Regions from separate parts of the Streptomyces sp. NPDC006134 genome, predicted to be linked through region 2. Evidence: riboswitches for the same ligand, from Rfam matches in the RefSeq annotation. Region 2 holds a riboswitch; the other holds the start of a gene.

Region 1 (5,391 bases), on a different contig from region 2:
TGACCGTCACGTCGTCGAGGACGCCGAGCGAGCCGATGATGACCCCGGCCAGCAGCAGGCCGCTCATGTCGATGGACGGGTACAGACCGTGGATCAGACCGGTGTTGTCGTCCGTGTTGCCGGAGAGCGCGGCCCAGCCGATGAACAGCGACCCCAGGACACCGATCAGCAGCAGCGAGATCAGGGTGCCGAGCACCGCCACGGACGTACGGGCCGACAGCCCGTGACACAGGTACAGGGCGATCAGCATGATCGCACTCGACCCCACCACCGCCACGAGCAGCGGGTTCGAGCCCTGCAGGATCGCGGGCAGGATGAAGAAGTTCAGCACCAGGAAGCTGATGGCCAGCGCGACCAGCGCCATGACGCCCCGCAGCCGCCCGACGGCCACGACGGCGAGCGCGAAGATGCCGGCCAGCAGCGCCATCGGCATGCGCCGGTTGATGTCGGCGACCGAGTACTGCAGGTCCCTCGGCGCCGAGGGCTCGTAGGCGACCACGACCCCCTGGCCCTGGTGCAGTTGCCGTGACTGGTCGGGCTGCACGATCTCGGTGAACGTGCGGCCCTTGTCCTTGCCGGTGTCGACCCGGATCGTCGCCTTCTTGCAGGTCCCGTTCGCCTGCTGCACCGCGGAGGAGCCCTCGGCGGTGGAGGTGTCGCCGGTCGGGGGGACGGCCGAGGCGTTGACGTCCTTGCAGCTCACCTCGGTCACCCGGGTGACCGTGGCCTGCTGCGTCTGACGGTCGAAGCCGACGCCGGTGCGTTCGTGCGGCGGCGCACCGCCCGGCCACAGCACCGCGAGCCCGACAAGCACCGCCGCGGCGAACGGGATGAGGACCGCCGCGATGACCTTGCGCAGATGCCGGGAGACCGGCGTCGCCGGGCCATGGCTGTGCCCATGCCCATGGCCGTGCCCATGACCGCCCCCGGGCCCGTGCCCATGACCGCCCCCGGGCCCGTGCCCATGACCGCCCCCGGGCCCGTGCCCATGACCGCCCCCGGACCCGTGCCCATGACCGCCCCCGGACCCGTGGCCGTGTCCGTCTCTCGCACCGGGGCCGCTGCCGGCGCCGGGGCCGTGGGACGGATCGGGTGGAGGATAGGAGGGCTGCTGCGTCGTGGTCACCGACCGATCATCGCAAGAACCCGGGGGGCCCTCTGGTCACCGCGCCCGAAGGGACGCTAGCGTGGAGGCACCTTTGTACACGCGGGAGCTCGGAGCACCGGGCTGAGAGGGCGCTGACCTCCGTCCCAGCGACGTTTCACATGAAACGTCACCGAAGTCGGGTGATGTTTCCCACGGAACGTCGGCGGACGGACACCGCTGCGTCGACCGCCGAACCTGTTACCGGGTAATGCCGGCGTAGGGAGTAGGTCTCATGACCATCAAGGACGCACGCACGCCTGCCTCCACGCAGAACTCCGCCGACGGGGAGTCCACGGAGGCCGGGAAGTCCATCGGCTGGCACAAGGCGTACATCGAGGGCTCACGCCCCGACCTGCGGGTGCCGGTCCGTCAGGTGCACCTCACCAACGGGCAGTCCGTCACGCTGTACGACACATCGGGCCCGTACACCGATCCCCTCGTGGACACGGACGTCCGCAGGGGCCTGCCGCCGCTGCGGGAGAACTGGATCATCGCCCGCGGCGACACGGAGGAGTACGCGGGCCGTCCCGTCCGTCCCGAGGACGACGGGATCAAGCACACGTCACCGCGTGGCGGCCTGCGCAACCTCGACGCGGTCTTCCCCGGACGCCCGCGCCAGCCGCGGCGCGGACGGGACGGCCAGGCCGTGACACAACTCGCGTACGCGCGCCGGGGTGAGATCACGCCCGAGATGGAGTATGTGGCCATCCGGGAGAACGTGTCACCCGAGGTGGTCCGCGAGGAGATCGCCGCGGGGCGGGCGGTTCTGCCCGCGAACGTCAACCACCCGGAGATCGAGCCGATGATCATCGGCAAGCGGTTCCTGGTGAAGGTCAACGCCAACATCGGCAACTCCGCCGTGACCTCCTCCATCGAGGAGGAGGTCGAGAAGATGACCTGGGCGACCCGCTGGGGCGCCGACACGGTCATGGACCTGTCCACCGGGCGCAACATCCACACCACGCGCGAGTGGGTGCTGCGCAACTCCCCCGTCCCCATCGGCACCGTGCCGCTCTACCAGGCCCTGGAGAAGGTAGACGGCAAGGCCGAGGAGCTGACCTGGGAGATCTACAAGGACACGGTCATCGAACAGGCCGAACAGGGCGTGGACTACATGACGGTCCACGCGGGTGTGCGCCTGGCGTACGTGCCGCTGACGGCGAACCGCAAGACCGGAATCGTCTCGCGCGGCGGCTCGATCATGGCGGCGTGGTGCCTGGCGCACCACAAGGAGTCGTTCCTGTACGAGAACTTCGAGGAGCTCTGCGAGATCCTCGCCGCCTACGACGTGACGTACTCCCTCGGTGACGGCCTCAGGCCGGGCTCGATCGCGGACGCCAACGACGAGGCGCAGTTCGCGGAGTTGCGGACGCTCGGGGAACTCAACCGGATCGCGAAGCGTTTCAACGTTCAGACCATGATCGAGGGCCCGGGCCACGTCCCGATGCACAAGATCAAGGAGAACATCGACCTTCAGCAGGAGATCTGCGATGAAGCCCCGTTCTATACGCTCGGCCCGCTGACGACGGACATCGCCCCGGCGTACGACCACATCACCTCCGGCATCGGTGCCGCGATGATCGCCTGGTGGGGCACGGCCATGCTCTGCTACGTCACGCCGAAGGAGCACCTGGGCCTCCCCAACCGTGACGACGTCAAGACCGGCGTCATCACCTACAAGATCGCTGCTCACGCGGCCGACCTCGCCAAGGGACACCCGGGCGCGCAGGAGTGGGACGACGCGCTGTCCGACGCCCGCTTCGAGTTCCGGTGGGAGGACCAGTTCAACCTGGCCCTCGACCCGGACACGGCACGGGAGTTCCACGACGAGACGCTGCCGGCCGAGCCCGCCAAGACGGCCCACTTCTGCTCGATGTGCGGCCCGAAGTTCTGCAGCATGAAGATCTCGCAGGACATCCGCCGCCGGCACGGCGACAGCCAGGCCGAGATCGAGGAAGGCATGGCCCAGAAGGCGAAGGAGTTCGCGGCCGCGGGCAACCGCGTCTACCTGCCGATCGCGGACTGACCTCGCGTCACCGGCACGGGGCGGAGTGACGGAGCGACGAGGGGGCCGGCCGCCCGGCTCGCCCTCTGTCCTCCGCCCCGTCCGCCCGGCAGGTCCCGCCCGACGGGGTCACCCCCGCGGACCCCTGGGGCGGGCTGGTGCCGGCCTCTCGGCTACTCCGGCCGGTGTTCCGGGCCGCCGAAGTCCGGACTGGTGTAGTCCGGGCTCGTGAAGCTAGGACGGTGCTCCGTGGCCGGGCTGTCGTCGGGGCTGGTGAAGCCGGGCCGGTCGTAGCCGAGGACCGGCATACGGCCGGCCGGCGCGGACGGTGCCGTATGCGGCAGCGTGCCCGTCGTGCCCGGATCGGCGAGGGCGTCGCGCAGGAACGGCAGGATGCCGCGCTCCACCAGGGCGTCACGCCAGGCGTCCCTGGCCTCGGCCACCTCCCGGCTCGTCTCCCGGTACGGCCCGGCTTCGGCGAAGGGGCGGTTGCGCAGGGCGGTGACCAGCAGCCCGACGGCGGCGACGAGGATCGCGACCGCGGTGACGGCGCCGAACACCCACCCGGTGGTGAGCATCGTCCGGGCGAACGCCTGCTTCGGGTCGAGCATGCGCAGGACGTACCCCACGAGCAGGAAGATCACCGCGGCGGTCCCGGCGAGCACGGGCGCCAGCACCGCGACGACGGCGACGGCGCCCGCGCCTGCGGTCTCGGCGGCCTCCTCCACGGTGGCGGCGAATCCCGTCGTCCGCGCTCCCGGGCCGGGGGAGCCGGATTCACGGGCGGACGTCGTGGGGACCGGCGTCGCCGGATGGCGGAGCTCTTCGCGGACCTTGACGTAGTGCTGGTACTCGGTCGCGGCGGCGGCCGTGATGAGTGCGGTGGCGCTGAGCGCCATCGCGCGCAGTTGTTCGAGGTTGAGCCGCTGTCCGGCGGCGGACAGCTCCGGGCGGTGTGGTGCCAGGCGCAGCGCCTCGTCGAGGATCCGCTCGTACTCGTGCCGGTCCTCGCTCAACAGCTGCTGCGGAACGCTGTTCATGTGCATCCCCCGATGCTCCGTAGGGCTTGTGGCTCGGCATGCTGACGAACCGTCGGGCAGAAACGGAGGGGAGCCTGCTACGGATAAGCCGATGGTAGAGCGGTGACGGCACACGGTGACAGGGGGTTTACGGAAAATGGAGGCCGGCCTCCACGGAAAAATCCGTGCCGGCCTGCGCGGACGCCGTCGGAAAAAGGTCTGCCGGTGAACGGTCAGTCGTCGAGCGGGAGTTGCTGGACCAGCAGCTTCCCGGCCATCGTCACGCCGCCGTCCATCGCGATGGCGAGCCCGTCGGCGTACACGTGCGGTCCTTCGACCACGGGGCCGGAGCCGTCCTCGCCGTCCTCGGAGCCGACCTCGCCCAGCAGGTAGGGGATGGGGCTGTGCCCGTGGACGATGCGGGTGCCGCCGTACACGTCCAGCAGAGAGCGGACCGCGTCGGCGCCGCCCTCGTCACGGAAGGAGAACCGCTTGGTGAACTTGCGGAACAGGTCCCACACCTCGTCCGCGTCGTTGCGGGTGAGCGTCTCGTGGACGGTGTCGTTGACCTCTTCGATGGAGCGGCCGTAGTCGAGGTAGGCGGTGGTGTCGGAGTGGACCAGCAGGTGGCCGTCGACCTCCTCCAGGGCGTCGAGACGGGCCATCCACTGCAGGTGGTGGTCCTGGAGGCGGTCCATGTCGGTCTTCTGGCCGCCGTTGAGCAGCCAGGCCGCCTGGAAGGTGGCGGTGCCCGCGCCGGAGTTGACGGGCGTGTCGCCGAACCGCTTGGCGCCGAGAAGCAGCAGCTCGTGGTTGCCCATGAGCGCCTTGCAGTAGCCGCCGGCCGCGGCGGCCTCGGCGGACAGCCGCATGACGAGGTCGATGACGCCGATGCCGTCCGGGCCGCGGTCGGTGAAGTCGCCGAGGAACCACAGCCGGGCGGTGCCGGCGCACCAGTGCCCGGCGGCGTCGATGAGGCCCTTGTCCTGCAGGGCGGCCACCAGCTCGTCGAGATAACCGTGCACGTCACCGACGACGTACAGCGGACCGGGGCCCGCCGCGGGCTGCGAGGCCGGGGCGGACGCGGGGTCGGCGGACACCTGCGGCGTGTCGCCGGGGTTGATCACCGGCAGGTCGCGCTCGGTGGGCGTGTACCCGTCGGGGTGGGGATCCTCGTGGGGCGGAACGGCGTCGCCCGGGTGCGTGCCGTGGAGGTACGG
Region 2 (5,391 bases):
CCGGAGCCGTCCCGGCCGGCGGGCCTCGTCCGTGGTCCCGGAGCCGCCCCGGCCGGCGGGTCCCGCCCGTGATCCGGGCCGCCCCGGTCAGCGGATCTTGAGGGTGATCCTCGATCCCTTGGGCGCCGTCTCGCCGCCCTCCACCGACTGGCTCTTGACGGTGTCGCCGAACAGCCCGAGCAGGCCGCGGTCCTCCTCGACCTCGAAGCCGGCGGCCTCCAGCTTCCGCCGGGCGTCGTCGACGCCGTCGCCCACCACGTCCGGGACCTCGACCATCTCCGGGCCCTTGGACAGGGTCAGCGTCACGGTGTCGCCCGCGGCCACCCGGCGCCCCTCGCCGGGCGACTGCCGGGCGACCTGGCCCTTGTCGTGCTCGGAGGTGACCTGGTCGGTGGCGATCCGGACCTTCAGGCCGGCCTCCTCCAGGGCGGTCTTCGCGTCGTCCAGGTCCTCGCCGGTGACGTCCGGCACCTCCACCGGGCGGCCCTTGCTGACGGTGAGCGCGACCGCCGCGCCCGCGCGCATCCGGGTGCCCGTCGCCGGGTCGGTGGAGACCACGAAGCCCTTGGGGACGTCCTCGCTGAACGCGCGCGTGACCATGCCGGGCTCCAGGCCCTCCTGCCGGAGCACGGAGCGGGCCTTGTCCAGCCGGTAACCCGCCAGATCGGGCAGTTCCACGAACGCGGGTCCGTCGGAGATGGTGAGCGACACCGCGTCGTTGCCGCGGATGCGGGCGCCCGGCCCGGGATCGGTGCCGATGACCGCGCCGCGCTCGACCGTGTCGCTGTGGGCGTGCCGGACCGTGCCGACCTCCAGGCCGGCCTCCTCCAGCCGGTCCCGGGCCTGCGCCTCGGTCTTCTCCAGCAGCGGCGGCACCTTGGTGAACTGGCCGGAGTTGATGTACCACACGCCCGTGCCGACACCGAGCACGAGCAGCACGGCGGCGACGATCGCGAGGGGGCCGCGCCGGACGGCGGGGCGGCGGCGCGGGGCCGCGGTCGCGGGCGGGGGCTCCAGCCGGCTCGTGCGCTGGACCCCGTCCGCCGCGGCCCCGTCCGGCCCGGCGTCCCCGTCGTCCTCGCCGACGGGCAGCGGCCGGGGCACGGTCAGGGCGCGGGGGATCACGCTGGTGCGGTCCTCGGCGTTGTCGTGCTCCGCGGCCAGCGCCTGCGGCGGCACCGCGTCCAGCTGCTCGGCGGTGAGCGTCCCGCGCGCCCGGCGGGTCAGCGCCAGCAGCGCGACGGCGTCGTGCGGCCGGACCTGCGGGGTGCGGGCGGTCGCGGAGGCGACCAGCTCGTCCAGCTCGTACGGCATCCCCGGCACGGCGGCCGACGGCGGCGGCACGTCCTCGTGGAGGTGCCGGTAGAGCACCTGGGCGGGGGAGTCGCCGTCGTGCGGCTTGGCGCCGGTCAGCATCTCGTACAGGACGACACCGCACGCGTACACGTCGACCCGCGGGTCGGCGGTGCCCTGCTCGATCTGTTCGGGCGCCAGGTAGGAGACGGTGCCGAGGACGGCCCCGGTGGTGTTCGTCACCGTGTCCACGGCGCGGACCAGCCCGAAGTCGGCCACCTTGACCCGGCCGTCGTCCCCTATGAGGACGTTCTCCGGCTTCATGTCCCGGTGCACGAACCCCGCGCGGTGGGCGGCGCCCAGCGCGGCCAGCACCGGCTCCAGGATGTCCAGCGCGGCCCGCGGCTGGAGCGCCCCGCGCTCGCGCAGCACGTCGCGCAGGGTGCACCCGGAGACGTACTCCATGGCCAGGTAGACGTACGCCCCGTCGGTGCCCTGGTCGAAGACCTGGACGACGTTGGGGTGGGCGAGCCGGGCCACCGACTTGGCCTCGCGGATGAACCGCTCGACGAACGAGGCGTCGGCCGCGAGCGTCGGGTGCATCACCTTCAGCGCGAGCACGCGGTCCAGGCGGGTGTCCACGGCCCGGTAGACCGTGGCCATCCCGCCGACCGCGATCCGCGCGTCGACGCGGTACCGGCCGTCGAGCACCTGCCCGACCAGAGGGTCCTGAAGGGTCGTGTCCACGCAGGCGAGTCTACGAGCCGCCGCCGACACCGCTCACCGCCGCAGCGGCGGCCGGGCGCACCGCGGCGCACCGGTGACCGCCGCCGCCCTAGAATGCGGGCCGCTCCGGATCCAGCCGGGCCAGCCCCTCCGACGGCGAGGACGCCTCGGCGAAGTGGCGCCGGGGGATGCGCCCCGCCCGCCGGGCCAGCCGGCCCGCCTCCACCGCGTGCCGCATCGCCTCCGCCATCAGTACCGGCTCCTGCGCCCGCGTCACGGCCGAGGCGAGCATCACACCCGCGCACCCCAGCTCCATCGCCAGGGCCGCGTCCGATGCCGTGCCCGCACCCGCGTCCAGGATCACCGGCACGCGCGCGTGCTCCACGATCAGCTGGAAGTTGTGCGGGTTGCGGATGCCGAGCCCGGAGCCGATCGGCGACCCGAGCGGCATGATCGCCGCGCAGCCGACGTCCTCCAGCTTCCGCGCCAGCACGGGGTCGTCGTTGGTGTACGGCAGCACCGTGAACCCGTCGTCGACCAGTGTCTCGGCCGCCTCCAGCAGCTCGACGGGGTCGGGCAGCAGGGTGCGCTCGTCGGCGATGACCTCCAGCTTGACCAGGTCGGTGCCGAGGGCCTCGCGCGCGAGGCGGGCGGTCAGCACCGCCTCGCCGGCCGTGAAACAGCCGGCCGTGTTCGGCAGCACCCGGATGCCGAGCCTGTCCAGCACCGACAGCACCGAGCCGTGCACCGAGGGGTTTACGCGCCGCATCGCGACCGTCGTCAGCTCCGTGCCGGAGGCGACCAGCGCCCGCTCCAGCACGTCGAGGCTGGGCGCCCCGCCCGTGCCCATGATCAGGCGGGAGGTGAAGGTCGTCCCGCCGAGGACGAAGGGATCGTCGGCCATGGGTTCAGCCTCCTTGGACGGCGGTGAGGACTTCGACGCGGTCGCCGTCGGACAGGGCCGTGGCGGGCCACTGCGCGCGCGGGACGACGGTCTCGTTCAGGGCGGCGGCCACTCCGGACGGCGCCTGGGTGAGGGTCCTCACCAGGGCGTCGAGGGCCGTGCCGGGAGCCACCTCGCGCGGCTCCCCGTTGACCAGGACGTTCATGCGGGCTGCTCCGTGAGTGCGGGGGTGGTGGTGAAGCGTGCGGGGGTGAAGGGGCGGGCCTCGGCGGGGAGGTCGCCGGTGGCCAGGACGTGCGCCATGACGTCGCCGGTGACCGGGGTGAGCAGCACGCCGTTGCGGTGGTGGCCGGTGGCCAGCAGCAGGCCCTCCAGGGCGGTCGGGCCGAGCAGCGGCGCGTTGTCCGGAGAGCCGGGGCGCAGGCCCGCGAGGGTCTCCGCCAGCGGCAGCTCGGTGATGCCGGGGACCAGCTCGTGGGCGTCGCGCAGCAGCTCGTACACGCCGCCCGCGGTCACCGTCGTGTCCCAGCCCATCTCCTCGCTGGTCGCTCCGACGACGAGCTCGCCGCTCTCCCGGGGCACCAGGTAGAGGGGGTTGCCGCGCACCACGGCCCGTACCGTCCGGTTCAGCAGCGGCGGCTGCCCGTCCGGCATCGTCAGCCGCACGACCTGCCCCTTCACGGGCCGTACGGGGGGCAGGACGGCGTCCGGGACGCCCGCGAGCCGCCCGCTGAGGCTGCCCGCGGCCAGGACCGTCCGCCCGGCCTCAAGCGCCGTGCCGTCGGCCGTGACCACGCCCGTCGCCCGGTCCCGGACGACGGTGAGCCGCTCGGCCCACGCGCGGTGGAAGACCACGCCCGCCCGCTCGCAGGCGGTCACCAGCGCGGCGGCCAGGCGCCGGGGGTCGATCTGGTGGTCGCCGTCCACCCTGAGCCCCCCGCGCACGCCCGGCGCGAGCATCGGCTCCAGGCGCCGGCACTCGCGCCCCGACAGCCACTCCGACTCCAGGCCCGACCGGAGCTGGAAGGCGTGCAGCTCCCGCAGGTGGGCGCGGTCGTCGGCGTCCAGGGCGACGGCGAGGGTGCCGCAGCGGCGGTAGCCGAGGTCGTGGCCGGTGGCGTCGGCGAGCTCGGCCGCGAACTCCGGGTACCGGCGCGCCGAGGCGACGTTCAGGGCGAGCAGGGTCTGCTCGCCGTAGTGCAGTTCCGTGACGGCGGCCAGCATCCCGGCCGCCACCCGGGCGGCCCCGCCGCCCGGCTCGGGGTCCACGACGGCCGCGGCGAGCCCGCGCTGCGCCGCCCGCCAGGCCGTGACCAGGCCGATGACCCCGCCCCCGACGACCAGGACGTCGGATGTGTCGGACGTACGTGACATGGGCGTCCAGCCCCTCCCTTCGCCGGCATGACCCGGATCAGGTTCGTACGGTCGGAGGCCGCGCAGCCTCCCTCTCAGCCCGGTGCGTCCGGGCTCCCGCGAGTGCTTTACGTTGGCCACCCTAGCCCTTGGTTCTGCGTGTCTGTAAGGGAGCCTCCGTCCATGGCCCGTTCGCTCGAAGGTCTCGTCCTCGCCCCGGTCGCCGATCAGGCGCCGGGCCAGGTGGGCACCCGCACCCGGTTCGCCTACCACGAGAAGGACGGCGAGGTCTGGGCCGAGTACGCGGGCGGCGACGTCGTCCGCGGCTTCCTGACCGGCACGCGCGAGGGCGACCGGCTCGACTTCCGGTACGTGCAGCTCAAGACCGACGGCACCACGTCGTCGGGGCACTGCGTCTCGGCGGTCGTGGAGCTGCCCGACGGGCGGGTGCGGCTGGAGGAGTCCTGGGAGTGGGAGTCGCAGACGGGCAGCGGGACCAGCGTGGTGGAGCAGGTCGCGGAGCACGCGGGCACCGGCGCCGGCTGATGTCCCGTCAGCCGCCCGGACCGCCGCGGGTGTCTATGGTGATCGGGTGAGCGAGCAGACGCAGAACCCGGGAGAGCCGGGACGAACGGAGGAGACGACGGGGGAGACGACGGGGGAGAGGGGCGCGTCCGCGCCGCGCCGCGTGGTCGTGGTGGGCGCCGGCATGGCGGGCGTGCAGACCGCCGCCGCCCTGCGAGAACAGGGCTTCACCGGCACCGTGACGCTGATCGGCGCCGAACCCCACCAGCCCTACGACCGGCCTCCGCTGTCCAAGGCGATCCTGCTCGGCACGGCCGAGGGCTCCGCCTTCGACCTCGACTTCGAGGCGCTCGGCATCGAGCTGAGGCTGGGCTGCGAGGCCCTGGGCCTGCGCCCCGGGGCACACGTCCTGGACACCTCCGCCGGGCCCGTGCCGTACGACGTCCTCGTCCTGGCCACCGGCGCCGAACCGGTGCGGCTGCCGGGCGCCGAGGGCGTTCCCGGCGTGCATCTGCTGCGCACCCTGGACGACGCCGAACGGCTGCGCCCGGTCCTCGCCCGGCAGCACGACGTCGTGGTCGTCGGCGCGG

The links. Region 2 has a riboswitch for thiamine pyrophosphate ahead of thiO (glycine oxidase ThiO). Riboswitches for the same ligand answer to the same signal wherever they lie in the genome.
Region 1: it holds a riboswitch for thiamine pyrophosphate, as region 2 does, so the genes downstream of both, thiC (phosphomethylpyrimidine synthase ThiC) here and thiO (glycine oxidase ThiO) in region 2, are expected to answer to the same signal.

Annotation. Positions count from the first base shown of each region.
Region 1 is NZ_JBEXTV010000026.1:97,856-103,246, reverse strand. Features, by position in the region: gene ABZ340_RS18975 (YibE/F family protein) at 1-1,126, opposite strand, end outside; TPP riboswitch at 1,198-1,387, shown strand; gene thiC (phosphomethylpyrimidine synthase ThiC) at 1,380-3,173, shown strand; gene ABZ340_RS18965 (hypothetical protein) at 3,326-4,198, opposite strand; gene ABZ340_RS18960 (metallophosphoesterase) at 4,405-5,391, opposite strand, start outside.
Region 2 is NZ_JBEXTV010000016.1:121,348-126,738, forward strand. Features, by position in the region: gene pknB (Stk1 family PASTA domain-containing Ser/Thr kinase) at 88-2,040, opposite strand; gene ABZ340_RS13450 (thiazole synthase) at 2,129-2,923, opposite strand; gene thiS (sulfur carrier protein ThiS) at 2,928-3,128, opposite strand; gene thiO (glycine oxidase ThiO) at 3,125-4,297, opposite strand; TPP riboswitch at 4,295-4,407, opposite strand; gene ABZ340_RS13465 (hypothetical protein) at 4,460-4,822, shown strand; gene ABZ340_RS13470 (FAD-dependent oxidoreductase) at 4,986-5,391, shown strand, end outside.